DNA from 2 places in the Neobacillus sp. C211 genome. Region 2 is predicted to be linked to the other one. Evidence: riboswitches for the same ligand, from Rfam matches in the RefSeq annotation. Region 2 holds a riboswitch; the other holds the start of a gene.
The links. A riboswitch is a leader RNA that binds a small molecule or an ion and turns the genes downstream of it on or off. The one in region 2 is predicted to bind S-adenosylmethionine.
Positions count from the first base shown of each region.

Region 1 (16,057 bases), on a different contig from region 2:
CATCAGTTGTTGTTCCTTTAACCGCACTATATTCACTTACTTCTTTTAACTGCTCTGTACCTTTTTCCTTCGAAGTTAAGAATTTGACAAATTCCATTGCTTCCTTCGGATGTTTTGTTTTCGAAGAAATCATGATTCCTTCAGGTGCTGCTGTGATGGAGTTGGCATTTCCTTCTCCACCTTCCACACCTGGTACGTTAAACACACCTAAATCCTCTTTTAAAGATGGTTCAATAAGCCCGATTTCTGCAAGCTGGAAGAAGCCGATCGCTGCTTTTCCACTGTTAAATAACTCCCGTGAATATTCATGGTCTACAGAATTAACTCCTTTATTGAAGTACGGCTTCAGTTCCATGAATTTCTCTAATGCTTTCACATAACCTGGATGCGAGTAATCACCTTCAGGATTTTTGGGATCATAATCTTTATCAAGAACATCCTGTGGCACCATCAATTGATTCAATGTTCCTATATAGTGGGAAATCGTCCACGGTGCTTTACTTCCAAATGTAATTGGCGTAAGTCCTGCGGCCTTTACCTTTTTAGAGACATCAATTAGTTCGGACCAAGTGGTTGGAACTTCAAGATTTAAATCCTTGAAAATTTTCTTATTGTAAAAGAAGGCCTTGCCGTCAGTTGACCACGGAATCCCATAAATCTTACCATCTAAAGTGAAGGCATTGAACTGGGAGGCAATGATTTGATCTGACCACGCTTTATCTTCATTTACATAATTAGTTAAATCAAGCGATTGTCCCTGACGTGCAAAGTTATAGGCAAACTCTCCGCTCCAAGAAAAGTAAACATCTGGAGGGGTGCTTGATCCTAAGACAACACGAATTTTTTCTTTATAAGAATCGTTCAAGACGGCTTCCGTTTTAATTTTAATATTGGGATGGGCCTTCTCAAACTCTTTTACTGCCTTTTCAAAATATTGCTTTTTAGGTTGATTCGGCCAGCGGTGGAAGAATTTAAGTTCAACCACATCTTTTCCATTTGTTGAACTAGAGCTCTTAGAACAGCCAGCAAAAAACGATAGAAAAAGGATAGAAATAATACTTAAAATTAATAACTTCTTCATTAAGCTTCCCCTCCAGAAAGGAATACATATCTATGATTATTGCAGTATATTTGTTATTTCATCTTGGTTTAGTATTCCACTGTCCACATATATCTTCTTTTTGATAGCGGATGATTTCGTGCTTCTGCTAACTGATCCGCATATTTTCTTAATACGTAATTTAAAACTAATGGGGCAATGTATCCTTGTACTTCCTCTGCAACCCCAGTGAAATCAAAGTCTTTTGCATCAAGGACAACCAACTTCTTGCCATAACGCTTAGAGAATTCTAATGCTCTTTCTTCTAAATGTCTTGTTTCGTCCAAGCCTAGCAGGATAATAAAAGGTGTTTCTTCATCAATAATTTCAAATGGCCCGTGGAAGTATTCTCCGGCGTGAATGGCGTGTGAGTGAACCCATTGCATTTCCATGAGGATACAAATTGCATAAGAGTAGGCAACACCATAATTTGCTCCGCTTGCCATTGTATAAATAATTTTTTCATCTTTATACTGTTGACCAAAAGCCTCTGCCTTTGTTTGGTATAGTGCAGCAGCTTTTTCGTAAACATTTTGTAAGTTCTCAAGACTTTCTTCTACTAAACTAGCTTTTTCGTTATTTTCAACAACTTTTAGTACACCAAACACTAGTTGATATAGTACTGAATAATTGGTTGTGAAAGCGCTTGCTTTTTCGCCCCATTGATACTTCAGCACGACATCTGAAGCTAGCGCTAATGGTGACGCTTCCACATTTGTTAAAGAAACAGTTAACGCACCTTTTGCTCTAGCAAATTTTGCTGCTTCTACTGTTTCAGGTGTTGTTCCTGAGTGCGAGCACAAAATAACCAGGGAATTACTTCCAAGTTTTGCATGATTGCGATGGATAAATTCATTTGCACTAAAAAGATGGGCATCAAGAACCTTTGCTTCACGGTCAATTACATACTTGCTTGGATACATAATGGCAGATGATCCTCCGCATGCTACAAAGAAAACATTGGAAATATTTCTTTTTTCTACCTCTGCTAATGCTTGTTGCACTTGATTTTTCACGTCAATTACTAATTCAGTCGTCATTTTGTTGCCTCCCTGATAAAATATTTTAGTGAATGAACACTAGTAAATTCTTTTAAACAATATACAACTTTATATAACGTTATATGTTGTTATATATAAATTACTATACTTTTAAACTCTAGTCAATTGAATTTTCAGAAAAATGAAACGACATTTCTCGACAAAAAGCAGCCAGGGGTCTTCCCTGGCTGCTTTTTCTTGTTACTCCCCTATATTGTTTTCAAACCATTCTTGGAGCTCTTTCAATGAGTTAAACGTAAAAATCTCCTCGCCATTTTGCCCATTATCAAACCCAGTGTTACCTCTTAAGGTAATTTGCCCTTCATTCTCAGAAATTAAGATAGCATAGGGATGATTAACATTTATATACCTTGAATCTAAATCGGTATCTACCCAATTCTTACTTCTCAGAAATGCTTCATAATGTTCCATTAAGATCCCTCCTATCTCTAAATATTGTTCCTCAAAACTTACTTATATTTGTAGATTTTATTCTGGTTTTTCAAAAAAATAAACCTATCCGCAAAATGGATAGGTTTATCATAGTTCAATTATTTTTGTTTATAATACGTAATCGCTAATGCAAAGGCTAAAACGGTGCCTTTAACAATATCCATCGCATAATATGGGACGGACATCATCACGAGTCCGTTTTGGAGAATCCCGATCAGGACGGCTCCAACAAATGTTCCAAACGCGTTGGCCTTTCCAGCCCCAAGGACTGAAAATCCAATATAGGCGGCGGCAACTGAATCCATTAAATAGGGAGCACCAGAGTTAATTTCTGATGTCAAAACCCTTGAAGCGAGCACAATCCCGCCAATGGAGGCAAACAGAGCCGAAAGCAAATACGCTGCCACTTTATATTTATTAACTGCGATACCTGATAGTCTCGCCGCTTCTTTGTTACCACCGATCACATACATATATCGACCATGCTTTGTATAGTTCAAAAAGATATGCACGAGGATCACGGTCACAGCCATAATGATAATAATCCACGGCACTTCTCCGATTTTTGCAAAAAAAGGACTGATCAGACCCGATGCCATCGAGCCATCAGGCATAACCATGTTTTGTGAAACAGTGGCCCCTTTTGTATACGTCAATGCTGTCCCTTGAATAATAAACATCGTAGCGAGTGTCATCAGCATATCTGGAATTCTCATTTTCACAATCATGAATGAGTTTAATGCACCTACTACTAATGATGCAGCAATCGCAGAAATGACCGCCACCAATGTGTTTTGTGAAAACCAAACAAACATCGAAATGACAATGGCGTTTGATAAGGAAGCGACCGATCCCACCGATAAATCAAAACCATCGACAGACAATGAAATCGTAATACCGATGGCGATAATCGTTACAATGGAGATCGAACGTAAGATATTGATGATATTACTGCCCTGAATAAAAGTAGGATTAGCCACTGAAAAAATAATAATAAGTGCAAGAATCGTAATAATCGTCCCATATTTATATAAAAAGCGAAATAACTCAAAGACTTTTTTTGCCGGGGCTTCCTGATTCTTTGCTGCAATATTTGCCTCCATTTTACCTGCCCCCTGTTGAATAAAATAATAGTTCTTCTTCGTTCGTTTCTCTCGTTTCAATTTCCTTTACGGACCTGCCGTCGTATAAAACATAGACTCGATCAGTAATCCCAATAATCTCCGAAAGCTCTGAAGAAGCATAAATAATCGCTTTACCCCGGTTCGCTAGTTCAGCGATTAACTCAAAGATATCCTTCTTTGCGCCAACATCGACGCCTTTGGTTGGTTCGTCAAAAATATATACATCTGCTTCAGCTACGAGCCACTTTCCGATTGCGACCTTTTGCTGATTCCCTCCGGAAAGATTCTGTACCTTGGTATCTTCTGAAGGTGTTTTAATTCCGAGGCGATGGATCAACTGCTTTGCCGTTTCTTTTTCTTTTTTTCGATCTAAAAAGCTTAATCTCTTTGAAAATTCACCTAAATTAGCAGCTGTTAAATTGGTTTCTACTGATTCAAGAACTAGGATTCCTTCCTTCCTCCGTTCTTCTGGAACTAAAGCAATTCCCTTTTTAACCGCTTGATAGGGACTCTTTAATTTTAGTTTATTGCCATGAAGAAAGATGTCTCCCCCCGTTAATTTCTCAGAGCCAAATAACGCCTTACACAATTCTGTTTTTCCAGCACCAACAAGCCCGGCAATTCCAATGATTTCTCCTGCTTTAACATGAATATGTAAATCTTTAATCTTCCCTCTATCTGAAAGTCCTTTTACCTCAAGGACCGTGCTTCCAATAGACGTATTCTTCTCTGGGAACTGTTCCTCTAATCTTTGACCCAGCATATGCTCCACCACTTTGTTGATGGTCGTATTAGTAACTGCCTCTTTTGCAACAAGTTCACCGTTTCTCATCACAGTTACTTCATCACAGACTCCAAAAATTTCTGGCAGGCGATGGGAAATAAAGATAACACCTACATTTTGCTTTTTTAAATCACGGACAATCCGGAATAGTTCCGTCGTTTCAGTATGACTCAATGGTGCTGTCGGCTCGTCTAAAATAAGAAACTTACATTGATTTGAAACAGCCCTAGCGATTAAGATCATTTGTTTTTCCGCTAACGTTAACTCACTTACTAGCTTCTTCGTCGGAAGCATAATGTTCATACTTGATAGTATTTCATCCGCTCTTTGATGAAGGTTTTTCCATTTCATCCATTGCTTTTTCCCCATGTTATGGACTGTATCGAGGAGCATAATATTTTCGGCGACGGTTAAATACGGAATGAGAGCCGTATCTACTTCTTGATAAACGATTTGTATTCCTGCGTCCTGTGCATTTTTCGGAGAACGAATCCTCAGGTTTTTCTCATCTAAGCTTATTTCACCGGTATAGTGGTCATAAGCACCCGCGAGAACCTTCATTAACGTTGATTTCCCTGCCCCATTTGCCCCAATCAAAGCTTGAATTTCTCCCGTTTTCATCGAAAAGTCGACCTGATTCAATGCCTTCACACCAGGAAACTCTATTGAGATGTTTTTCATCTCCAATGTTGATCTCATCAAAATCATCCCCCGTAAGCAAACACTCTCTTCATCTATTGAAAAAGAGAGTGTCTAGTTGTATACCGACTATTCTTTATAATGCTTCTTTAACGTCTTTATCCACTCTTCCTCAAATGCCGTCGATTGACCCCAGCCTGGGATAATTTTTGCCAGATTAACCATGTTTACAGGCTCTTTTGCTTTGAGAAGATTTTCTTGTGAAACAAGTGAAGCATCTAAATCAAAAGTCTGTGGTGTTTCTTCACCTGCAAGCTTTTTCGCAAGTATTCTCATATCAACAGCACCGATAAGTTTCGGATCGACAGCTGCTGTGTATTTCCAAGCGCTGCCTTTTCTTTGAATTTCTTGCAGATCCGCATTGGAAACATCGATTCCATAAATCTTCACTTCTTCACGTCCCGCTTCTTTCAAAGCTCGTGCTGCACCGATTGCAAAAGCATCCCAAGTAGCAAATATGGCATCCAGTTTGCCCTTTGGATATTTATTTAACATGGCTGCAACTGCGTTTTGTGTTTGTACACTTGTATCTGCCGCAGCCACACCAAAGCGTTCCACTTCTTTAATTTCAGGATTTTTTGAAAGGACTTCTTGATAAACCTTATTACGTCTAACCATTGCAGGGAAACCGTCGACCCATAGGTAGGCAATATTTGCTTTACCCTTTGTATTCTTTACTAGTTGATCAAGGGCTAAAGTTGCTAAGGCTTCATCATCCTGTGAAGTAAGCGTTACTCCATCAAGCTTCGCAATATTTGGATTGGAGTCAAATGTAACTACACTTTTTCCTTTTTCAACTATCTTTTTTACATCATTAACAGTCGCATCATCGTCACCATGAGAGATGATAAATCCATCATAATCCTGGTCTAATGCCTGATTAATCGCATCATGGAACTTAGCTGTATCACCATTTGCGGTAAACACGTCCACTTGAAAACCTAAGGCTTCTCCCTCTTCTTTTGCACCTGCTAAGAATTGGGCAGTATGATCATCACCGCCAATTTTACGGATAACCTTGATTTTTAACGGATCACCACTTGTAAACTTTTCAGATACACCTTCAAGTGAAACCTTTTTATGAGCGCTTGCTTGTTTTTTTTCTCCCTCAGAAGCACAGCCTGTGAGTAAGAGTGTTGCTGCTAACGCTGATACGAGTGTACTTTTAAAGATATTTCTTTTCATGATTAAAGCTCCCCCTTTTAGATTCTTATCAATACTCCATTACTCCGATTGGAAAGGTTTGTTTTTATATAAAAATAAAAAACCTCTCCAGAAAAGAGAGGTTTCATCACAAATTAAGGGACTACTCCTCTCTTATCTTTCAAAACAATAAATTGTTTTGCAGGATTTAGCACCAATTCCAAACGGAACGGTTGCTGGGCGTCATCGGGCCAGTCCCTCTGCCACTCTTGATAAGAGAACGTATTATTCATTTAAAGTAATAAATTAGATTTTAGTCTCCTATTAACAAGTTGTCAATAGTGTTTTGAATATTTCTAATATAGTTATTATTCCTACGCCTCAAAGCTTTTGAATATAAGTGCTGAAAAATATGAAGCGTTACAGCTATAGAAATAAATCCTGAAATGAAGAAAGGCTAACCATTTAATATATAGGCTAGCCTTCTTTTTCAAATTTAATTTCCATGAAGCATGTACATTTTTTAGAGCTGGTTTTTACTCCATTAATTCTGCTGGTAATTCGATCCGCTCTACTTTATTCACGATAAAGATATAAGATAATGCTCCAATGATCAAGACTGCTCCAATAAAGAATAATGCAGCACTGAAGGAATGCGTAGTACTTAAAATATATCCAACTACAATAGGGATTACGATACCAGCCAAGTTACCTGATGTATTAAATATTCCACCGCTTAGTCCAATGATTTCTTTTGGAGACATATCGCCAACAAGCGTCCATGTTGCACCTGCCATCCCTTTGGCGAAAAAGGCTACCGACATGATAAGCATGATGAGTGCTGCTGATGAAGTATAGTTAGCGAGAACAATAATACTTGAAAACAAGAATCCGATTATTATTGGTGTTTTACGTGCTACACCAAGTGACTTTCCACGCTTTAACAACCAGTCGGATATATATCCACCGACAATTCCACCTAAAAAGGCACCTGCATACGGGAGTGAAGCCATAAAGCCAACCTTGAGCATGGACATATGTTTTTCTTGCACAAGGTAGGTAGGGAACCAAGTCAAGAAGAACCAAACAATGGTATTGAGGCAAAACTGTGCAATATAGATTCCAATCATTTGTCGGTTGGTCAAAAGTAGTTTTGCATGAGCCCACCTGATTTTTATCGGTTTATCCCCTGCATTCGCCAAGCCGCCACCTTCCAGAATATAGTCAATTTCAGCTTGATTTGCTTTTGGGTGTTTTTTCGGTTCGTGAATATGTTTAAACCAAAAGAATGACGCTACAATTCCGGCCAATCCAGCAACATAAAAAATCATATGCCATCCAAATTTCTGTAAAAGAAATGCGAGTATAGGGGTAAACAAAGCAAGTCCAAAATATTGGGCAGAATTATAGACCGAGACGGCCCTGCCACGTTCATTTTGAGGAAACCACATGGCAGTTAACCTGCTATTCCCGGGAAACGAAGGAGCTTCTGCTATCCCGACGATAAATCTTAAGATGAATAACATCAGAAAACCACTAGTCCATCCTTGAAAAAAGGTAAACAGTGACCATACGAACAACCCAACCCCATAAACAACACGTGCTCCAAATCGATCGAGCATCCAGCCGCCCGGGATTTGCAAAAAGGCATAGGCCCAGTTGAATGCTGAGAAAGCTATACCCAATGAAACCGCATCCAGTTGTAGCTCTTTGGACATCACAGGTGCAGCTACACTTAGTGCTGAACGGTCAATATAATTGATTGCGGTCGTAATGAATAAAATGGTCAAAATCACATAACGTGTATTGGTTTTTTTCGTAAATGCCTTTAATTCTTTCATGTTAACACTCATAAAGTTCCCCCCTATTTAAAAGATGTCCATTCAAACGTATTGTTGGTCAATATCTTAGTCGCATCTTGTTGCAAGTATAATCCAATTAGATGATTGCTATAAGAAATACATGATAAAGCTTTCATTAACCTCCTTCCATTATTGATGATGTGTGTGATTTTCAGTTGAAAACCCTTACACCAATTATCAATTAATGTATACATTGATGTCAATATCCTATTTTCAGATTATTAGTTATTTTATATAAAAAATTGTATTTTGTCATAAATTCAACAAATTTAAAGGGTTTTATCTTCCTTTATATCTTGTGTAATGGTAACTATAATATTTCCATTAAATTTTCATTGACATTAATGTATACGTTGATAAATAATAAATATAGAAGATCTTCCCACAAACACTTAACTATACGGTTGGGAAAAAAGAATAAAAAGGAGAGTTATTATTATGAGTATTGTTATGGAAAAAACGCAACAAATAACAAAGATGACTGATCTAATGGCAAAGTTTGTATCCCTTGTCAGCTATAAACTTCCTGATGATGTGGAAAATAAACTGAAAGAACTTAGTGAAGGGGAAAATAATCCTCTTGCAAAAATCATTTACAAAACTATGTTTGATAACCAAAAACTAGCTTTTGAGTTAAAGAGACCTTCATGCCAGGATACAGGTGTTCTTCAATTTTTTGTAAAGTGTGGACAGAACTTCCCATTAATTGGGCAATTGGATAGAATTCTAAGAGAAAGTGTATATAAATCAACCAAAGAAACCCCTTTGCGTCACAATTCGGTAGAGACATTCGATGAATACAATACAGGAAAGAATATCGGAAATGGTACTCCTAGTATCTTCTGGGAAATTGAAGAAGACAGTGACAAAGTGGAAATTTATACTTATATGGCAGGAGGCGGATGTACCCTTCCTGGAGTTTCAACTGTTCTTATGCCTGGTGAAGGCTATGAAGGCGTTGTAAAGTTTGTCCTTGACCGTATGACAAGTTATGGACTCAACGCATGTCCTCCTCTATTAGTAGGTGTTGGAGTCGGTACTTCTGTTGAAACAGCCGCTTTAAATTCAAAATTAGCGCTTATGAGACCTGTTGGAAGTCAAAATGAAAATGAAAACGCTGCAAAAATGGAAAAGCTTCTTGAGGATGGTATCAATGCTATTGGCCTCGGACCTCAGGGACTTAAGGGATCTAAGTCAGTCATGGGTGTAAATGTTGTGAATACAGCAAGGCATCCTTCTACTATTGGGGTTGCGGTTAATACAGGATGCTGGTCCCATAGAAGAGGGAAGATTACCTTTGACAGTAATTTAAACTATGAAATTAATACTCACGAGGGGGCAACACTATGAGTAAGAAAGTATTAACCACACCTATAAAAGATGAAGATCTTAAGGATATAAGAATAGGAGATATTATCTACCTAACTGGTACATTAGTTACTTGCAGGGATGTTGCGCACAGAAGACTCATTGAGGAAAAAATTCCATTACCTGTTGATTTAAATGGTAAAGCCATTTTCCACGCGGGTCCCATTGTTAGAGACCATGGAAATGAAGAGTACGAGATTATTTCTATAGGTCCAACAACCAGTATGAGAATGGAAAAGTTTGAAAAGGAATTTATCGAAGAAACAGGTGTTAAACTCATTGTTGGAAAAGGCGGGATGGGAAAAAACACTGAAGAAGGATGCAAGACTCATAAAGCGCTGCATCTTGTCTTTCCAGCCGGAAATGCGGTTTATGCCGCAACAAAGGTGGAGCAGATTAAGGAAGTCCATTGGAAAGACCTTGGAATGCCTGAATCTCTTTGGGTATGCGAAGTAAATGAATTTGGTCCACTCATTGTTTCCATTGACGCAGACGGAAATAACATCTTTGAAGAAAATAAAGTGGAGTTCAATAAAAAGAAGGACGAACAATTTGAATTAATTAGTAAGCAAGTACGATTCATCAAGTAAATAGTCTATAAAAGGTACCCTTGTGGATATGACAAACAAAGGCTTTTAACCTATAAATGGAGCTGGTCTGGTGTGGTAATGCAGGTACTTCAAAGATCTCAAACAATTGTTCGTTATCAAAATAATAACGATAAAATATATTACGGAATTGTTGAAAATGATGAAATTTTACAATTAACCAGTAATTTTACTGAAATTCAAAACAATGAACTAAAATTTGATGGTGTAAAAGTTAAATATAATGATGTGAAAATTTTAGAGCCCGTTTCCCCCTCAAAAGTGATCAATTTCGGCTGGACATACGCTGCACATGCCAAAGAAACTGGGGGAAAGGCAAATCTCAAAGAACCATTTTTGTTTTTAAAACCTGCTTCTTCCTTGATTCCAAATCAAGGGGAAATCATTCTTCCTTCCAGTGATTTAACCAAGCAAGTAGAAATGGAAGGGGAAGTGGCACTTGTTATTGGTAAACGCGGAAAAAATATAAAAGAAGACGAGGCATTGGATTATGTTTTTGGCTGCACTGTATTTAATGATGTGACTGCGAGAGATCTAACAAAAGCCGATCCCCAGTTTACACGCGGAAAGGGTTTTGACACTTTTGGACCATTGGGTCCGTGCATCGTGACTGGTATAGACCCAACTAATTTAAGAATAGTTACTTCTTTGAACGGCAAAGTAGTACAAGATGGTAACACTAATCAGATGTCACTATCGATTCCTTTCCTAATCAGTTGGATTTCAAAGGTTATGACACTGGAGCCAGGTGATGTTTTAGCTACTGGTTCACCTGCTGGTAGTTGTCCAATGAAATCAGGAGACGTCGTATCTGTTGAAGTAGAGAATATCGGTAAGCTAGTCAATTATGTTAAATAGAAGAATTAAAATTTATAAAAAAGGCTGTAGAGGATTTCTTGAAATCTCTTCAGCCTTTTTTATTTTTTAAAATTGTATTTTTAACTAGGGAGAGATTACCTATATTGTGACTACCTAAATGGATGATATTGACATAGTGCGTATAGCCTCTAAAATTTCATTACGAGATCTATATCGATGGGATTGTAGCATCATACGAGCTGCTTCCGGTTCACCTGTTCGCATAATAGTAACGATGGCTTTGTGATCCATTATGGAGGGTGTTGGTTTAGGTCGAAGCTTAATCGTATATAATCGGGCACGATATAGTTGATCAGTTTGACTATCCATAATCCCTCTTAGACGCGGATTTTGAGCTAAATCAACAATGGTTTGGTGAAATTGCTCATCAAGGTCCGTCCATAACAGTAGATCGCCTAATTCTAATGCTTTTTCTTGTTCATCCACCAAATAATCAAGTTGGTCTAATTCTGCAGATGTGGCACGCTTAGTAGCAAGGCTACACGCAATGCCGTCAAGCCCTTCGACAACTTCATAAATTTGTTGTAAATCATCTGCTACAATTGGTGCCACAACAAACCCACGACGAGGTATGAGTCGTACCCATCCCTCCATCTCTAAACGCACGAGCGCTTCACGGACAGGCGTTCTGCTCATACCCAAGATATCAGCCATTTCCCTTTCTAATACGGTTTGTCCGGGAGGAAGTTGAAGATCTCGTATGGCATGTCGAGTAGCTAGATAAGCACGTTGTGGCAACCGTGATTCTCCATTTTTATCTAAACTGGATAAAAATGATTGAATGCTTTGAGAAAGAGAAGATTGATCTAATTCTTTCGAATTAACATCTTCCAATTTAAGTTCATCCGGAGTATTCATTGTATAAACACACTTCCCCAAAATTTGTTATAATAACTTTTTAAAATGAATGCTGTTTTAGCTAAAATTATGATAAAAGCTTCCATTTAAAAATAATAACAGAAATACAATATTAAACTCAATTATAGAGTGATAAAGGCAATAACCTTATTTAGTATTCTCAGCATTAACACGACAATTTAGAATGGTCCAATAAGAAAAGCACTTTAAATGTGATGTCATTTAAAGTGCTTTTACTTTATAACTTAATTCTGTTTTCTTGCTTAGTAAAGTCCATTTCTTGATAATAACTGTTCTTAACTAGTATATTGGGTCCAAGGCATTTAACCGCCGGGCAATGACAGCTTAATTCTTTTGCCAAGGCTGACGACTGCCAGGTTTCATATGCATGTAACAGATTTGTAGTCTGGATATTTCCTAGGGATGGTGTATCACCGAAATCAGTAACAATAATATCTCCGTTAAAAATATTTACATTCAGTCGCGAACGTCCATCAGGGTCATTTCTGACGGTGACATTTTTACTTTTATACATGCTTTTAAGGAGAGATAAATCCTCCTGTTCACTGCTGCACGCATAAAATGGGAGCGTGCCAAACAGCATCCACACATTTTCATCTCTGACATCTAGTAAGTGATGGATCGCTTCTCTTATTTCATTAAGTGATAAGGTTTCGAGATTGCTAGCAAAATCACTTGGGTACATTGGGTGTATTTCATGTCGCTGACAAAGCATTTCATCAACAATTTGACGGTGAATTTTTTCTAAATACGGTAGTGTCCGCTTGTTTAACATCGTTTCAGCAGATACCATCACTCCTGCTTTTACCAGTTCACGGCTATTATCTATCATTCTTTTAAAATATTGTTCCCGTTGTTCATATTCCGGCTTCCGTTCCATTCTGGCAAAACCACCCTCGACAAAATCATCGACGGTCCCCCAGTTATGCGAGATATGTAAGACATCTAAAAAAGGGACGATTAATTCATAACGATCTAATTCAAGGGTTAAATTGGAATTAATCTGCGTCCGTACACCGCGCTCATGGGCATATTTTAAAATCGGTACAACATAATTTTTTACCGAGGATAAGGATAACATCGGTTCTCCACCGGTAATGCTAAGTGATCGAAGTGTCGGGATTTCTTCTAATCTTTGTATGAGCAAATCCAGAGGAAGCGCCTGCGGATCCTTTGTTTGGAGTGTATATCCTACTGCGCAATGCTCACAACGCATATTACAAAGGGTCGTCGTGGTGAATTCAATATTGGTTAATTGAGGCTTTCCATATTGCTCAATATCTAAATAGGCTTCCCATGGATCATATGAAGGGGTAATTTTTTTCAATTTTGACATAATGACTCCTTAAAATCAGTCTTCAAAAAACTTCTCTATTATAACTGAATTACAGATGTTATTGCTATTTTTAACCATTACAAAAGTTTATGTTTTAAAAAATACTATTATTCTATGCTTGTTTTATGAAAAATTTACCCACTAATACATAACCCCAGCACTTTGGATAAAAAATAAAAGGATAATATTTAATTGCGAATGGTGGTTATGACTAACATGGAAATGCAGCCTTTAGGAGAAGCTGAGAAACTCGCCCTTAAAAAGCTGAAAATCTTTCGGCAAAGCATCCTTCGTTATATTTTACGGGCGGCGCTTGCCAGTATGTTTATTGGCTTCGGGGTCATTGTAGCATTTAAAACGGGGAATTTCTTTTATGTTAAGGATAACCCTTTTGCCTATCCGATGGCGGCACTTACCTTCGGGGCTGCCATCATTTTAATCGCCTATGGCGGTGGTGATTTGTTTACTGGAAATACGTTTTATTACACCTATGCCGCACTTCGCAAGAAAATGACCTGGATAGACGTCGTAAAACTATGGATTTGCAGTTACGCGGGTAACATACTTGGGGCGGCGGTTTTTGCCTTTATTATTTTTACAACCGGACTGTATGAAAGTTCCGAGGTTAACGGCTTTTTACTTCATGTAGTCGAGATTAAAATGCAGGTCCCAATAACCGAGCTATTTTTCCGAGCAATCCTATGTAATTGGCTCGTCTGTATGGCCTTTTTTCTTCCGATGGGGTTAAATGGCGATGGACCGAAGATGTTTGCGATGATGCTGTTTGTCTTTTGTTTCTTTATTTCCGGATATGAACATAGTATCGCTAACATGTGTACGTTTGCCATTGCCTTAGTTTTAAACCATCCAGGGACGATTTCATGGGGTGGAGTGATTCACAATCTAGTGCCTGTAACGATTGGCAACCTGATTGGCGGCGCTGTTTTCATGGCGATGATGTACTATTATGCTAATAAGCCATTTTTAGATGAATATGATAAAGAACAGGGCAGCTAAGTTTACATGCTGCCCTGTTCTTTTATTAGGTGTCATATCGACAAATTCCCGGGGAAATATCAACAATATAAGAGGGCAATCGACAATAATTAAGAATATTCTAAAAATATTGATAATTGTAACATTTCTTTGATGTGGGCCATCTTTTTGCCAATCTATTTCTTTTTGCTAATAAAATAAACATAGGCTTTGATCATAAAATAGCTTACTTCCTCAGGAAGCAATTCCTTGATCGGCTTCAGTCGCTCACGGCCAGCCTCTGCCAAGGCTTTTTCTAGAAGCGGCATGTATTCAGCGGGAATATGTTTTAAAAATTCAACTTCCAAACCTTGTTGCGCACATTGAAGCAAGTGGGTTTCCACCGTACTAACCGCCAATTCCCGTTGTTCAGCAATTTCCTCGATAGAAAAATTACTTTGGTGTAGTTTTAATGTTTCCAAATGCGTATCTGTTACCCCAGCTTTTTTGGCAGGCTTCTTTGGCGGTTTCTCTACAGGTACCAACTCACTTTGATAGTCTAAATTGGCTTCGCAGAAGGTACGGATGGCTTGAATAAATTCAAGGCCATATTTTTTCAACTTCAGTTCCCCCACTCCACTAACCTGTAAAAAATCTTCCGTCGATTTTGGAAGTTTTGCACACATATCCTTTAAGGCAGCATCAGAAAAAATCACAAATGGCGGTACTTTTTCTGATTCGGCAATCTGCTTCCGCACTTCTCTTAACACTTCAAACAATGGGTCATCCTTAGCTACTTGTTTCACCTGTACAGTTTCACGGCGATGGACCTGTTCTCTACCTAAGAGAATATCTTTTCCTTTTGGTGAAACAAATAAGGTTGGAAATTGCCCTTGCTCGATCGCGATTAATTCCTGTGATATCAAGAATTCAATAAAGTCACTGACATCCTTTGAACTTCTATCCTTCATGATTCCATAGGTTGGAAGCCTGTCAAAACCCATTTCCGTTACTTTTTTATTTTTTGAACCTGTTAACACTTGAGCCGTGATCGTTTTACCAAAGCGCTGCCCCATCCGAATGACGCAGGACATCACCATTTGGGCTTCCTTCGTTACATCGATGCTTGTCCTCGTGTCCAAACAGTTGCCGCATCTGCCGCAAGGCTCTGTTTCGGTTTCACCAAAATATTTTAAGATAAATTCCTGCAGACAGTTTTCGGTATGGCAATAATCGACCATTTGCTGGAGTTTAGCTAATTCTTGTGTGATGCGGCTCCGATCACTAGATTGATCAATTAAAAAACGCTGAATTTGAACATCCTGTGAGGAATGAAGCATGATACATTCACTCTTCAGACCATCCCTGCCCGCACGGCCCGCTTCCTGATAATAACTCTCCATATTTTTGGGCTGCTGATAATGTACCACATAACGGATATTGGATTTATCTATTCCCATTCCGAAAGCAGAGGTTGCGACCATCACAGTCGCTTTATCTTCTAAGAATCGTTCCTGTTCACGATTTCGCTCTACATCCCCCATCCCCGCATGATAGCGGGCTGCCTTAATATTTGCTTTCAGTAATTTCTCATAAATTTGGTCGACATTCTTCCTTGTTGCTGCATAAATAATGCCTGCTTCTTTATCATTCTTTTTCAAATAGTCTTTAATAAACTTGTCCCGATCCTGGCCCTTGATAACCGTAAAGGACAGATTTTCCCGCTCGAATCCGGTAATAATCGTATTCTCTTCATCAATGTTCAATAAATCGCAAATATCCTCACGTACCTTTGGTGTGGCTGTAGC
Region 1 is NZ_JBPXRO010000010.1:108,698-124,754, forward strand. It holds gene ACSU6B_RS11645 (ABC transporter substrate-binding protein) at 1-1,081, opposite strand, end outside; gene ACSU6B_RS11650 (SIS domain-containing protein) at 1,150-2,139, opposite strand; gene ACSU6B_RS11655 (hypothetical protein) at 2,341-2,571, opposite strand; gene ACSU6B_RS11660 (ABC transporter permease) at 2,691-3,695, opposite strand; gene ACSU6B_RS11665 (sugar ABC transporter ATP-binding protein) at 3,697-5,199, opposite strand; gene ACSU6B_RS11670 (sugar ABC transporter substrate-binding protein) at 5,269-6,384, opposite strand; SAM riboswitch class I at 6,514-6,621, opposite strand; gene ACSU6B_RS11675 (MFS transporter) at 6,879-8,195, opposite strand; gene ttdA (L(+)-tartrate dehydratase subunit alpha) at 8,643-9,554, shown strand; gene ttdB (L(+)-tartrate dehydratase subunit beta) at 9,551-10,162, shown strand; gene ACSU6B_RS11690 (fumarylacetoacetate hydrolase family protein) at 10,241-11,038, shown strand; gene ACSU6B_RS11695 (GntR family transcriptional regulator) at 11,153-11,797, opposite strand; gene yfkAB (radical SAM/CxCxxxxC motif protein YfkAB) at 12,156-13,274, opposite strand; gene ACSU6B_RS11705 (formate/nitrite transporter family protein) at 13,491-14,291, shown strand; gene recQ (DNA helicase RecQ) at 14,447-16,057, opposite strand, start outside.
Region 1: linked by a shared signal. The riboswitch ahead of ACSU6B_RS11670 (sugar ABC transporter substrate-binding protein) and the one ahead of ACSU6B_RS03365 (methionine biosynthesis PLP-dependent protein) in region 2 are both predicted to bind S-adenosylmethionine.

Region 2 (16,057 bases):
AGGAACTAAATGAATCCTCAAATTGTCTGTATAATTGTTTTTTAATGGATCCGTCCTTCGTATTAGTAATTGGGCCTCCATAACCGTATGGAGTTGTTATATCATACAAATCCCCATATTTTCTTCTGACGCCATCTGTATAGGATAAGTCATTAAGCCCTCTTAATAAAAACGGGTAATAGACAAAATTCTCTCCATTTTCATATATAAAGAGCTGTGCTTTCCCCTCTCCATTTCTCTCATAAATTTCTAGATATTCCGGTGTAAAATATACATCTTTACTTTCTGTCTTTTCTAAAAATTTGTACCAACTCTCTTTTTCACTTAAATCAAATGTTTTATAAACCACCTTAAGTACCCCCAATAATTCTTTTTAAAAGAGTTCAATTCGACCCATTTTCACGATAACCAATCGAAAATAGATGTCGTTTTTATCATATTTACCTAGCTAATCTCTATATTCATCCTGTTGCTTTTACACGCCAATGTGAACTCGGAGTGGTTGTAGCATACTTCACCGGTCAATAAAAGTATTTTCCGTTTTGGGTCAAGCTGTAAGAGGCAGCTTAGTAGATCATGATCATTCAAGGCATTAGAATCCGTTAATCGATAGAATTGATTTTTAATTTTACCAATTTGATAAACTCCCTCTCTAGTTGAACATGTAAATATAGAAAAATCATATGCATCATGCTGGGCTTCAGCATTAGGATAATTCTCTATATAACATTCGTAAGTGGAGTGAGAACGTGCTGAAGCAAGCTGTCCCCCAACATACCAGTATGTAGAATCATTTCTAACAAAGCCGATTTTTTCATACCAACTGATAGCTTCCTCGTTATGATTAAAAACATCTAAGGACATCTTATATTTCCCATATTCATCCAATAGATGGTATCCGTGTTTTACTAAAAGCGATTTTCCAATGCCAGATCTTTGATATTCAGGGAAAACATAAATATTATTTAAAAAAATATTCTCTTCAAAAATACGCCATTCTGTATAGCCTGCTAAACGGTCATCAACAAATGCCCCAAAAAGTTTCACACGTCGATTTTTCTCGGGAACCGCAAGCAAATTTTTTATATATGCCGCATAACCTTCTGAACTAAAAATAGTGAGTGGAAAAATGTCCTTATTCATTCCGGACTTAATCAGCTTGGGAATAAGATGAGCATCTTTAATTTGTAAAGGTTCAATCCGTATATTCATTAGTTTTATTCCACCTCTTGAAGACTAAGCTTCCATCTGTCGTTCCACATCAAAATCTAACATTTGTTGATCAGGTACATTAGCAATCCCGTCACGTTTTAAAGTTTTACTGATTGTCTTGAAAATAATCCTCAAGTCCAAGCCGAAAGACATGTTTTCTACGTATTTAACATCTAATCCCAATCTGCTGTTCCAATCTAACTGGTTCCTTCCCTCCACTTGTGCATACCCTGTAATTCCCGGCCTTACAGAATGCCGTTTTCTTTCTTCTAGAGAATAGTAAGGCAAGTATCGAACTAAAAGTGGACGAGGCCCAACCAAGCTCATGTCACCTTTCACCACATTTAGTAATTGTGGTAACTCATCCAGACTTAAGCGTCTTATCATAAGCCCGACTTTTGTTAATCGAATAGAATCCGGTAAGTCACTTCCAGTTTCATCCTTTTCATTTGTCATTGTTCTAAACTTAAATAAAGTAAAAATCTGCTCATGATATCCAACTCGTTTTTGTTTAAAAAGAATCGGGGAACCTAATTTCACTCTAACGACAATTGCAACACCAAGCATAATTGGGCTGAAGAGACACAATAGAAGTAAACCCGCAAAAATATCAAACAATCTTTTCATTATTCCCCCCCCAGTCCCATTCAATATAATAGTATCATTATGTTCTTAAAAACGAACGATTTATGAAAAGAGAAATGCTTAGCCAGAGATAAAACTCTTACTAGGATGAATACCCTTATTTTGCAATTACATTTGGTTTTACTAAAGAACGACTTTTTTTCGTAAATACCGCTCTTCTTAAATATCTAGACATTGGCTTTTCAATAAATTTATAGACCAGACATGATGAACTGACCGTTAATAAAATCACGCTTATCATTGAAAAAAAGTAGCCTAATAAACCGATTAAATCTAATTTCTTTAAAAATAAGATATAGATGTGTAGAAATGGGCCATGGGCAATATATATTGAATATGAAGCGTCTCCTAAGAAAGAAAGCACTTTTGGGACTTTTCGATCTTTCTTATCTTTTTCAGAAATACCCAGCATAAGAATCATGGCAAATAGACTATAAAATTTAGGGAACGGTATTTCAATCAAACTATATATATTATTTATCCAAACACCCAAATATCCTAACAGTCCTATCAATATCAACAAGGATGAATTTCTAAATGAATAGTTGAGGGTTAGATGTGCTACTAGACATCCAAATATGATTTCTAAATTGCTGAAATTTGTAAAAAATGAATAATATGGAATGATATTTAGCCCTATTACTAGGGAAGCCACTATCCAAAATAAAATGATTGGTTTAACGATTTTGGGTTTGAACATAAAGGTCGTAAATATGATATAGAAAAACATCACATGACTAAGTGACCATGTTGAAGCAAGAATAGGATTTGTTTGTAGGAGGAGCATTGACTTGATAATATACTCCCAAGAGTACCCCCCGTCTATTGATGGGGTAACAAATGAAATAGCAATTGCTAGTAAGGTAAACATCCAATATAATGGGTAAATTCTAATCACACGCTTCAATATAAATTCAGTGGTCTTTCCTGGTACCCCAGCATGTTTATGATACAAATAATAAATCATAAAACCGGTTACGATAAAAAAGAAATCTACACCACCAGTTCTTTCCCACTGTCCCATATTAAACCAATCATATTTAAAGTTTGTATAAAACAATATATTCACATGGCCTAAGAGCACAAATAAAATTGCTACTGCCCTTGAAATTTGTACAAAGGAAAGCATTCTTCGTCCATTAGCCATCCATGTTCTATCCCCCGTCCAATGAAAATCAATCCGGTAAAGTTATCATAATACTAAGATGTTTTTGCATGTTTCTTAAAAGCGTGTAATGAATAATTAATAAAATACCATAAAGCGGCAGCGATATTGATCTTCTCAACCTTTCTATACGTATTCCATGTTTTCTGAGCGGATCTTAGTTTGTTACTTGAGAGTGAATGTACACATTTTCTATAAATCGCCAACTCCTCATTCAATCCATAAGCGCGGATTCCTTTTGAGAGAATGGAAAGCCAAAGCCCAAAATCTTCAGAACAATCCCTATATAATGGCATTTGTACTATCCCTACTTTTCTTTTATCCAACAAGACAGTTAAAGTTCCGATCATAGTATTTTTCAATAGACTTTTATATTCTAGCTTAGGAGGGGCCCGAAATACGACATCAGTTTTCTCACCATTTTCATTCATAATCCTGTAATCAGTATAAGAAAAAGCAAGATCATTTTTTTCCATAAACACTACCTGCCGCTCTAATTTTTGAGGTAGCCAAAGGTCATCACTATCTAGAAAGGCAAGATAGTTTCCCTTTGCTGCAGCAATTGCTCTATTTCGTGCATTGGCAGGTCCCTTATTTTCTTTAAGTTCAAATAACTTGATTCTAGAATCATGAACCATTTCTTGCCTTACAATATCAACCGTGTTATCTAACGAGCAATCATCTACAATAATCATTTCCCAGTTTGTAAAGGTTTGCTCTTTAACTGAATGAATGGTTTCTGTAATAAATTTTGAAGCGTTATAAGTTGGAGTGATAATTGAAACAGCCGCTTCTGTTGAGTATTCCATTTTTTTACCCCACTCTCTCCACTTTGTATACTTTGAAACGACTCTTCAGACCTCAAAAAGTAAGACTTTCTAATGATTAATTACCTTGTTTTGTTCAAGATTTTTTAGTAATTTCCGGTTGAGAATATTATCTTCTTTTACCCCTTGAGCTTGCTCACGTTGAAGAACAACTCTGATCGTTTGCAATAGGATTTTCAAATCCAACCAAAACGAATAATTGCGAACATAAAGTAAGTCAAAACGTAATTTATCATCAACAGGAGTGGTATAGTTTCCTAACACCTGTGCTAAACCTGTTATTCCTGGCTTCACGGTTAATCGATAAGTGTATTCAGGGAGTTTTTGTTTAAATTGATTAATGAAATATTCTCGTTCTGGTCTTGGTCCTACTAAGCTCATTTCCCCCTTAAGTACATTTAATAATTGTGGAAGCTCATCCAAACGAACCGCCCTTATGAACCTTCCAATTAAAGTAATTCTGGGGTCTCTATCTGTGGCTAATACTGGTCCCGTTCTCTTTTCTGCATCTTGAATCATACTTCTAAACTTATAAATCCAATATGGATTTTCATTTAGTCCTATACGTTCTTGTTTATAAAGAGCAGGTCCTTTAGAGGTGAGTGGGATTAATAAAAATAAAATTAATAAAAAAGGGCTAGCGATTACTAATACAATTGACGATACAATCACATCAAACATCCGTTTAAAAATTTTTTGACTTACGCTTAAAATTGGAGGTTTTATCGAAATAACGAGCATATCATCTATTTGCTGTGTACCGGCACCCAGTATCGACAATTCAAATAATTGTGGTACCACCAATATTTCTTTCCCGTAATTGATACATAAGCCCACAATTTCCTCTTTATCCTCTCTGCTAATAGTGGGGCTAAGAAGGAAAAGATCTCCCTTTTTTACGTAGTCATGGATAAAACCTTTTTTGGCTAGGGGAATAAATCCCGATATTTCGAACCACCCTTTATTATGATTTAAGAATTTGTCAGCTAAATACAGTCCTGTTTTTGAATCTTCACCGATAATATAGACTTTCTTCTTACCGAATATTTTTTTGTTTAAATACCAAATACATACCCGCGTACAGATTAATAAAATCGTTTGAATAAGAAATGCTTCAAAAATAAAGCTTTGCTGGAAGGATAGATAAGGTGTCCATAGTGAAACCATTGAGATGAAACCTGAGAAGACAACCATCGATAATATAATTGAATATACTAAATGCTGAATACTTTTTCTGCGCCAATCTGCATATAGTCCATAAAGATAAAAAACAAAAAGTGAGGAAACCGAAAGTACAATTAACCAAAAGTAATCGATGTTCACCCCCTTACTAGGGATTGAAAATAAATATGAGAACCAATTCGTCATGAAAAATCCTACAGATACTAACGTGATATCAACGATAGCCAGAATTTTTACATAAGTCCCTCTATAGTCTTCATTCATTTCATTTCTCCTTTCTATTTATATTTACTTTAAGAAATCGATATTTAAGGGTGAACAAAGCCAACAAAACCTTTTTCTAATTGGATAATGACTAATACAAGTTGTAATGTAAGAAGATTAGTTACATTTCCAGTACTCCTGTAAAGTATTACTAACCATTTGATCTAGTGAAAAATCCTCTTCTACTTTCCTACGGGCATTTACAATAAATTGATTCAGAACTTGTTCTTCAGATTCTATATATAAAATTTTCTTACAGAAGTCATCTACTGAATGATTATTTATGAGAAAACCAGTTTTATTTTCAATAATAGCTTCCTTAATTCCACCTCGATTAATAGATATGATAGGGGTACCAACTGCCATAGCTTCTAAAATAACCATTGGAAATACTTCTCTATAGGACGTTAAAAGTAAGAGATTCATACTTTTTATAAATTCCTCGGGATTATGAACGATACCCACCATCTTTACCTTATGAGAAAGATTTTGTGAGCGGATTAGGTTGTTTAGTTTTTGGTATTCTGGACCATCTCCTGCAATATAAAACATGAGATTCGGAATGTCTCGAAGCTGGTTTGCAATATTAATAAATAGCTCATGATTTTTTTCTTCTGATAATCTTGCTAATATACCAACATTGAAAAATTCCCCTTTTTCTTTTCCATGGAAAACAAACTGTTTTAAATCAACTCCATTGTAAACTGTTGTAATTTTGTTAGGCTTTATTCCGGCTTTCACAAGGTTAAATTTTTCAAAGTCACTTACTGTGATGATTCTTTCTACATATTTATTTAATAAATATGAGAACAAAAATCGACTTTTCTCCTCAAGAACAGTTACATTATGCTTGGTATAAACAATTTTAAAATTTTTTTTAGTCAATTTTTTAATAAAGATACAATACAGAACCATCCTCAAACTATTCGCGTGAATTAGATCTATTTGTTTATCAATCAATATCTCTTTCAGCTTTTTTATGTTAAGCAAATGCTTAGTCCTACTTATTTCACTAAAGTTATTTTTATGCTTGATTTTCTCGTATAGCTCTCCTGAACCGGCAGCAAAATGAAAATTTATGTTAGGGTCCTGTAATTGATTCTCCAATTTACAAAAATACATCTCTGCTCCTCCAAAAATCAGCTTATCCGTAATGACTAAAATATTCATGCTTTGCAACACCTCCTTTAATACCTTAATTCAACTTTATTCTTTGTTTATGGGAAGTTAAGACAGGGAGAGGATCTGTCTTCTTCACTTCAGTTCGTAATGCCTGCTTTTTATTATGCAAATAGGTAGATAATATCGCTAAATACAAAAAAAATATATCGTTAATAATCACCGAAAGAAAACCCATTTGAAGTATAAACCCGATAAATGTAAAGAATAGATAGGGTTTATTTTTATGTGTTCTACTTTGTATTAATTGAACAAACACTAAAATGATAAATAAGCAAAAGCAGGAAATTCCTAATAAACCGGATTCTGTTAATATCTCTAAAAATGTATTATGAACTTGAAGTGTATCTCCAAATTGAAAAGAATTGTAAGCAGGAAAGTTAAATGCTCCAATTCCAACATATTTGTGTGAAGCAAAAAAATCCCAGGCCCTTCCCCACAATTCTAACCTCCCGCTTCCACCATCCGAGGACATGTCTTCAATTCTCGATTCTAAAATCCCATATATATCGAATTTCAAATGAACGATTGCAATATACAAACTAACCGATAAAGCAGCTACGATGCCAACTAGCAATTTTAACCGTTTTAATGGATTATCATTCAAAATATAAATAAAGAAGATAAAAGCCATTATTAAAAGCCCGCCTCTTGAAAAGGTCAATAAATTCGTAACGATACAAAGGGTTAAACCAATTTTGTTTTTTAAAGAATTAGAATTGCATAAGTAATAACAAAAAAATAGAGTATTATACAGAACAAAAAAGTTTGGATCCTGTACCAACCCGATTAATCGGGGGTAATCCCGATCTAACATCACTCCGAATTCATATATTCTGTCGCCCTCGAAAATAAAGCCCACACTTTTTAATCCGATAAAATAGAGGACTAGGCTAGCTAAATTAAAAAAAAGTCCTACATCTGAAATCGCCCTTTCGACCACCAAATTATTTGATCTTGCAATAATGGATTTAATAATAAAATAACAAGAAATATATAGAACTATCCCTATGAAAATTCTAATACTGGAGGCTGGATATAATGAAAATGCTCCAGTAAAGCTATACATCAAATAAAATAACAACATCGCTACTTCAAACAAGTGAAGCCTATAGAAGTAAAATGAGCCGATATGGATGAATAAATATAAAATAGAGAAGACCAAATACGGTTTTATGGCAAACCCAACATAAATATAGTAATTTGCAAGAGTTACCAGTAAAAAGAGAAAGAAGATTGTGAAGCTATATTTTTGAGAACTTGGAGCTATATTATCGTCCATCTTACACCCCCTGGGATTTCTTGGTCTTCCATTTATAACCTATTCCACATACTTTAATAAACTCATAAATTATATTCTTAAATTCTTTATCTATAAAAAGTACGAAGGTTAATAGAAGGAAGTTAAATACAACAGCTAAAAATGGATGGGAATCTAGAAAAAATTCAATACCACCTAAACAAATGATAAAAAATGATAAGTATGGATATATTGCCCTTTTAGCAATAATCCAACGATTTGGATTGGAAATCCAAAATCCTATTAGGGCAGTTCCTTCAATCATTACACCTGCGAATGCTGCTCCAGTTACACCAAATAACCTACTTAAAAACAAATAAAGAAAGAATCCTGAAATTACTGCAATCGATTGAACAATGGTACGAAGAGACTGTAATCCCTTTGTCGTTAAACCATCTGCTAATGCAATATTAATTGCCTGTAAGGTAAGCATTAAGGATAAAATTTTCAGTGGAGATGATGCATGAATCCACTTATCACCAAACAGTAAATCTATTACAACATTTGACATATAGTAAAAAGGAATTGTCATCGCCATTCCTACTAATGTCATGATCTTGATAAGCGTTATGTTGAATCTTAAATGATCGTCTAATAGATTATTATTAAAGGCTCTGAATAGTACAGGGTAATAAGCTCCAGCAATAATAAATGGAATTTGCTGTAATGCCTGGGGGATTCGATAAGCTACTGCAAATAATGCAACTTCTTCTAGAGTTAAGGTCTTTTCCAGCACTAGGGGTCCTAAATGCGGAAGTATTACAAAAAGCAATCCACCTAAAGTAAATGACCCTAGATTTTGTAAAAGTCCTTTATGGAATTTACCTTTCAATCGAATGTTAACATTTCGACTTACTAGATAGACCCCAAACACACCTCCGGCAAAATAAGACAGACCATATAAAGTGGTAATAATCAATGGCTTAAGGCTAAAGTGAATCCCTACTGTTAGGGTGAGAACTAAACAAACAGAAGAAATAATTCGTATCATCCCGTTATACTGCATTTTCTCAATCATTTGAAAAAACGTTGTACCGATACTTTGTAGGGCAATTCCTAAAACCATCGGAATAATTAAATAATACGCTGTTTGTATTAACTCTTTATTCCCTGAGTTTGAAATATGAATTACGACAAATCCACAGATAAATGTTGCTACAAGTAAAACCATTCTCATTTTCACATATGAAGAGATTAGGATGGATAGATCCATATCCTTTTTAGATCCTTCTCTTAAAACAATGGTACTTAGTCCAGCATCAGTAAAATATCCCATAATCATTGCAAATGCTAACACAACACTAAACATCCCATAATCATACGACTTTAAATAATTGGCTAAAACGATTAGTGCCGTAGCATTTAATACACTAGATAGTGCTGTACTATAAAACAGATGAGTAATATTTTTTGCAATAGAATTTTTCTTTAACTTCTCCATAAAAATAGCCACCTTATATTAACAATCACCTGATTAAAGAAGTTTTCCCCCTAGTAATTATTCTGTTTGATAAATAACTCCTACAATTCTATTGTTTTTTCTATCCAAGTAATCTTTTGTTAGAAGTACATCTTCTTTCTTCGTTTTATTTTCTTTTAGCACTAAAATAACACCATCACATTGATTTGCTAGAATATGAGAATCTGATGCTATTAAAAAAGGTGGGGCATCAATGATTACCACATCAAACTCCGAGACACAGTTACTAACAAATTCCTTTACTTTACTTGCTATCCATATTTCTGATGGATTTAAAGGAATAGGACCAGTCGGTAAAACGAATAGTCCTGGGACAAACGTTTCTTTAATATAAAGTTGGATGTTTTCTTCATCCAAAATCACATTTGTTAATCCATTCTCATTTTTTATCTGAAACAAACTGTTTAATGAAGGTTTCCGTAAATTGGCATCAACAAGTAGTACCTTTTTCCCTTGCTCAACAAATGCAATTGCTAATTTAGAAGAGATAATAGATTTTTGTTCCTCATTACGTGGCGATGTTACCATTAATAATACCGAATCACTAATAGATACTTGATCTATATTCGTACGAATCATTCGGATTTGTTCTGTACTGATTGAATCTTCATTAAGCTGAAGCCTTTGCATTATTTTTTTTGTTTCATCCCTTTTCTTATACACTGATTTGCCCCCTCTTATTATCATTTAAGACGGCTGACTGTTGCTTCCTATTGTTTTTATTCATAAATTTTCTTTTGCTATTTTTTAAATTTATTTGTCCTAATACTGGCAAACCTACAATACCTTCAATCTCTTTTACATCCTTAATCGAATCGTCCCAATACTCTCTAAACATTGCAAGGCCAACTCCAAGGAAAATTCCAATCACTGCACCAATTGCGACGTTTAAAGACAAACTCCCAACGATCTTAATCGAAGGATCTCCATCTGTATCACTTAATAGCTTTATATCCTTAACATTAAACAGCTCATACATTTTATTGACCGATGTTTTAGCTATGGTATGTGCAAGCTTCTTAGTACTTTCCAAATCATGATCCCTTACTACTACATTGATAATTTGTGAATTTCTATTATTTTGAACAACTATCTTTTTCTCTAATTCGTCATCATTTATATTAAGCTCTTTTTTAACAGAATTAAGCACGATTGGACTCTTTATGAAATCAATTGTTGAAGCAAGCAGCATACTAAGTTCTTGTGTATCACTATAATTACCCTCTTCCTTTGTAAGTTTGCCAATTAGGATATTTTCAGTAGCTTCATAGGTTGGCTTTAGTAAAAATAGGGATAAACCAACAGTCAAAAGAGATACACATATTACTGTAAGAATGATGGTTACTATTCTCTTTCTAATAATGCGAAGGAACTTTTTTAGATCTATTCTTTCGTCCATGGTGACCTCCAAAACTAATATTTTTATTACTCAGTTTTTACCATTTGAATCAGTCATGAGAGAACTGAAACATCCCGCTCCATCGTTAGCAATACATTCATCCCTCTAATTACTCTTTATAACGAACACAAAGGTGCAAATTAACAAAAAAGTGTTGGATTCTACCTTGAATTCATCGTGTCTTCTTCTGGAGTAGAATAATAATTATGTACTCCTTTATCCCTAATATAGTTTGATCCTATATTCGAATATAAACTATTTCTCATAGACTCTTTTGAAAATTCTATTATTGGATTATTGCCCTTTACTATATGAGCGTCCCATATTAAACCTTCAAATTTATTATCAGAGCCACTTACTGTTATTACTTCTTTAGTTAATTTAGAGACTTGAATTTGAAGCCCATTAAAATCATTACCAGAACTTTCATTTGGAACACTCATCGAGCTATTAATATCAATACAGCTTATACAGTCATCCAAGGTTAGATTAATAAATCGATTGCCGTTAATAAAGCTATATTTATTACTATCCTTTGGTTTTTCAGCTTCCAATTTAACACCGGTATGAAATCCTGCAATTCTAATATCAGTAAAATTAACAAAACAAATGAATTGACCTGGGCCACCAGCATAAAGATGAAGACCTGTACCCCTATGTGAGCCGCTGGTGTTTAAGAGTGTAACATTTTTGATTTGAGTTCTATCCCATGACCAAAATTTTTGAATACCGTCTAAGTAAATAACATCTGAATCAAAGTTAGCATCTATTATTTCAAGAACTCCATTTGATATTGACGCATTTTTTTTCACATCAATTGCTTGAAAGTTCCCTTCTATTCTTAACCTAGTATTTTGACCAAATTCCAATTCAACACCCTCTTTTAAAACTAATCCTTTCTTTAGAATATAACTCTTATTTCCAAGTAACTTTACTTTTCCAATTTTTGTTTCATGGCTGTAATTTATTGCTTCTTGAATGGATCGTGAATCGTCTTTCAAATCATCACCGTTAGCTCCAAATTCATCCACATTCACATATTCGTTTTGGCCAGTGCCAGTCCTTGTAACGACTTGATGCTCATTTTTAAATAAAAAAAGAAGGCCTACAATAAAAATAATGGCTGAAATATATATAGTTGTACTCCTTCTAATCATAATTCTCTCCTTACAATCCCTCAATTAATTCTTTATATAATTAATTATAGTTCATTATAATGAACAAATCAACAATATTATCCCATAATTAGGTAATTAAGCTCGTGTACAATGGATGTTAATAATACCTTACTAACGCTTCACCCAAACAGAAAGGAGGCACTTACAATTTAGAAGGATCGATCGTCTGCTAGACTTAAAACATTTTCCAATAACATCTTACAAAATTGGCTTGTGCAACAATAACTAAATTTTCAAGATGTTGTATGAATGTTCTGATTTTCGTAATCCATTTTGATTTTGACCGACTGTTGTTGTCCTTTTTTTACTCCTATTATTTTCAAACCAGTCATAAGTTTTCTCTAAACCAGACTGAAAATTATGAAGTGGTTCCCACTCCAGGTCCTGTTTAATCTTTTTATTTTCCAACCTGGAAAATTTGATATCACCTTGCTTTGGCTCTTTATAGATTACTTCTTTTATATCTTCCAAATTTCCGAGAGTATAAATAAAATCGTTCACACTTGTCTCTGTATTAGTTGATAAATTATAAACCCCTTTGAGATCATATTCAACGCCGCGATAAATGGCATATGCAACATCTTCTACATATATAAAGTCCCTAGTTTGCTCTCCGTCACCAAAAACCTGCAGTGGCTGCCCTTCTAAAACATTATTAATAAAAATGGAAATGACTCCACCTTCACCGACTGTTCCTTGCTTAGGACCAAAAACATTTGAAAAGCGGTAACAAAGTGTATCAACACCAAACATTTCAGTCCACTTTTTGCAGTATAGTTCCCCTACCCATTTATTGATTCCGTATAGTGATAGAGGATCACATAAAGCATCTTCTTTCAATGGAATATCACCATTAAGACCATAAACGGCTGCTGAAGAAGCAAATACTACCTTTTCCACTCCATATTTGGTTGATAATTGAAGTATATTTGTCAACCCTAGGATGTTTGATTGTGAATCTAGGTATGGGTTCACCATTGATGTTCCGACATTTACTTGTGCTGCCAGATGAATAACTACATCAAATCGATTAGATTGGAATACACCCTCACACGTTTGGTCTTCTACGTTTAATTGATAAAATTTATGTTTGAACTTCACATTATCCTTATTTCCTGTAGAAAGGTTATCAATAATGTAGACTTCATCACCTTCCTTAAAAAATCTTTCAGCAACAAAGGAACCTATAAAGCCATACCCACCAGTTACAAGGACCTTCATATTTTCACCTCTATATATTTTGTCTAATTGTTATAACTATTTTTTGCCTTTTTGTAGGGCGTTTCTTAACTCAATTAAGTCTTTCTCATTTATCAATCCGGATTCTAGTGCAATATCTATAAAGATATTCCAATTTTTTACATTCCCCTTGCCATTATCATTTGTATCAGATTTTGTGGTATCTTGGCTTAAAAGTGTTTGTATGTCTACATCTAGTATTTTGGCTATTTTACCCAAAATTTCAATTGAAGGGTTACTCTGGATATTTCTTTCGATTTGACTTAAGTAAGATTTTGAGATAGATGTTTTCTCAGCTAATTGAGATAAGGTAAGGTTTTTCTCTTTCCTTAATTTTTGAATTTTTTTTCCTAACATAATAGGCCTCCTAAAATAAATTTCACTCCTCTCTTAAATATCATTATAGTAAACATTTTGTTCTTTGTAAAGAACAAGGGCAATCACCTAATACTTTTGGTAAGTGCTTTATTACGAACAACACTTAACTATTAACTCATTTTTAATAAAATAAATTGACACCACCGCTAAGTTGTAGTAAATTTTATAAATAGTCTAAATATTTGATTCTTATCAAGAGAGGTTGAGGGAATGGCCCTACGACGCCTCAGCAACCATCAATGGCTTCATTCATTGAAAAGGTGCTAAGTCCTGCAAATTAGCTGCTAATTTGCAAGATAAGAAGAATGACATTGTGGTCGTGCCGACAAAAGTCTTCTTCTTATAGAAGACTTTTTTTATTTTTATAAAACAAGGAGAGTGCATTATGTACAAAATTGATACGAAACTTGCCCAAATTGGAAATCGGAGTGAAACAGCAACTGGAACCGTAAATCCGCCTGTATACTTTTCAACGGCCTTCCGCCACGAGGGAATTGGCCAATCAACTGGGTTTGACTATACCCGAACCGGAAATCCTACGCGCCAGCTCTTAGAAAAAACAATTGCTGATTTAGAATGCGGTGATCAAGGATTTGCCTGCAGTTCAGGGATGGCAGCGATTTTAACCATTCTCTCTTTATTTGAAGCTGGTGATGAATGGTTGGTTAGTGAAGATTTATATGGCGGTACATACCGCTTATTAGAAAAAGGTTATAAAAAATGGGGCTTGAATAGTCAGTATGTCAATACCTGTTGTCCGGAAGAGATTGAAAAGAAAATTACGCCTCAAACAAAGGCTATCTTCCTTGAGACACCAACCAATCCACTTATGCAGGAATCCGATATTGCCGCTGTTTCAAAAATTGCAAAACAGCACGGATTATTATTAATAGTGGACAACACTTTCTATACTCCATTATTACAACAGCCGATTACCCTTGGCGCGGACATTGTCATCCACAGTGCAACGAAATACCTAGGAGGACATAATGATGTCCTTGCCGGTCTTGTCGTCGCAAAGGGGAAAGAGCTTTGTGAAGCATTAGCCTTTCATCATAACGGTGCCGGAGCGGTACTGAGCCCGTTTGATTCTTGGTTACTAATGCGTGGTATGAAAACATTGTCCCTTCGCATGGAAAGACATGAAAAAAATGCAAGGAATATCGTTGAATTTCTTTCGGGGCATGATGCAGTTACTGATGTCCTTTACCCGGGACGCGGTGGAATGGTATCTTTCAGAATTAAAGATGAAGCTTGGGTTAATCCATTTTTACAAGGCTTAAATCTAATCAGCTTTGCGGAAAGTTTAGGTGGAACGGAAAGCTTTATCACTTATCCAGCAACGCAAACCCATGCGGATATTCCTGAAGAAATCCGAATTCAATCCGGCGTCTGCAATCGTTTATTGCGTTTCTCCGTTGGACTTGAGGATTCACAAGATATAATTCAAGATTTGGAAAAAGCTTTTGCCCATGTTCAAGAAGGAGTGATTGCATAATGGCACACGAAGAATACACATTTGAAACCAGGCTCCTTCATAATAAGCACAAAATTGATCCTACAACAGGAGCGGTTAGTGTACCCATACAGCATGCATCCACTTTTCACCAATCTGATTTCGATCAGTTTGGCAAGTACGATTATGGCCGCAGTTTAAATCCGACAAGGGAAGCACTTGAAGATGTCATTGCTGAACTTGAAGGCGGGTTAAAAGGCTTTGCCTTTGCATCCGGCATGGCCGCCATTTCCACGGCATTTCTCCTGCTATCTGCAGGTGATCATATTGTCATTACGGAAGATGTCTACGGCGGTACATTTCGGATGGTCACAGAGGTCCTCACGCGGCTCGGAATTGAACATACCTTCGTCGATATGACGAATTTAGATGAAGTAAAACAAGCCATTCAGGCAAATACAAAAGCATTTTATGTGGAAACACCATCGAATCCATTAATGAAAGTGACTGACATTAAGGCAATTAGCAATTTAGCTAAGGAAACGGGCGCGTTAACATTTGTCGATAACACCTTCCTTACCCCTTCCCACCAACGGCCATTGGAGTTAGGAGCCGATGTCGTGCTCCATAGTGCGACGAAATTTTTATCGGGCCATAGTGATGTCGTTGCCGGACTTGCTGTCGTCAAGGACGAAGACTTGGCGAAAAGATTAGGCTTTTTGCAAAATGGGTTTGGGGCGATCTTAGGTGTTCAAGATGCATGGCTCGTTTTAAGAGGGATCAAAACGCTGCACGTCCGACTAGAACAATCACAAAAATCGGCTATTAAACTAGCTGAATTTTTAGATGCGCATCCGCTTGTTGAAAAGGTTCATTACCCAGGGTTGGAAACTCACCCACAATATCAAATTCAAAAAGCGCAAGCAGCTGGTCCAGGAGCGGTCTTATCGTTTGAATTGGCTAATGAAGATGCACTTCGCACCTTTCTTGCCAATGTAAAAATTCCTGTATTTGCTGTCAGTCTCGGAGCGGTAGAATCGATTCTATCCTATCCAGCAAAAATGTCCCATGCAGCCATGCCTCAGGAAGAGCGAGAGAAGCGCGGGATTACAAATAGTCTTGTTCGCTTATCGGTCGGACTTGAAAATCCTGA
Region 2 is NZ_JBPXRO010000002.1:304,802-320,858, reverse strand. It holds gene ACSU6B_RS03435 (GNAT family N-acetyltransferase) at 1-349, opposite strand, end outside; gene ACSU6B_RS03430 (GNAT family N-acetyltransferase) at 445-1,212, opposite strand; gene ACSU6B_RS03425 (sugar transferase) at 1,237-1,839, opposite strand; gene ACSU6B_RS03420 (acyltransferase family protein) at 1,955-3,004, opposite strand; gene ACSU6B_RS03415 (glycosyltransferase family 2 protein) at 3,058-3,831, opposite strand; gene ACSU6B_RS03410 (sugar transferase) at 3,901-5,295, opposite strand; gene ACSU6B_RS03405 (glycosyltransferase) at 5,413-6,465, opposite strand; gene ACSU6B_RS03400 (O-antigen ligase family protein) at 6,491-7,756, opposite strand; gene ACSU6B_RS03395 (oligosaccharide flippase family protein) at 7,758-9,215, opposite strand; gene ACSU6B_RS03390 (CpsD/CapB family tyrosine-protein kinase) at 9,273-9,917, opposite strand; gene ACSU6B_RS03385 (YveK family protein) at 9,910-10,653, opposite strand; gene ACSU6B_RS03380 (glycosyl hydrolase family 28-related protein) at 10,815-11,810, opposite strand; gene ACSU6B_RS03375 (NAD-dependent epimerase/dehydratase family protein) at 12,057-13,052, opposite strand; gene ACSU6B_RS03370 (helix-turn-helix domain-containing protein) at 13,089-13,427, opposite strand; SAM riboswitch class I at 13,635-13,751, shown strand; gene ACSU6B_RS03365 (methionine biosynthesis PLP-dependent protein) at 13,834-14,946, shown strand; gene metC (cystathionine beta-lyase) at 14,946-16,057, shown strand, end outside.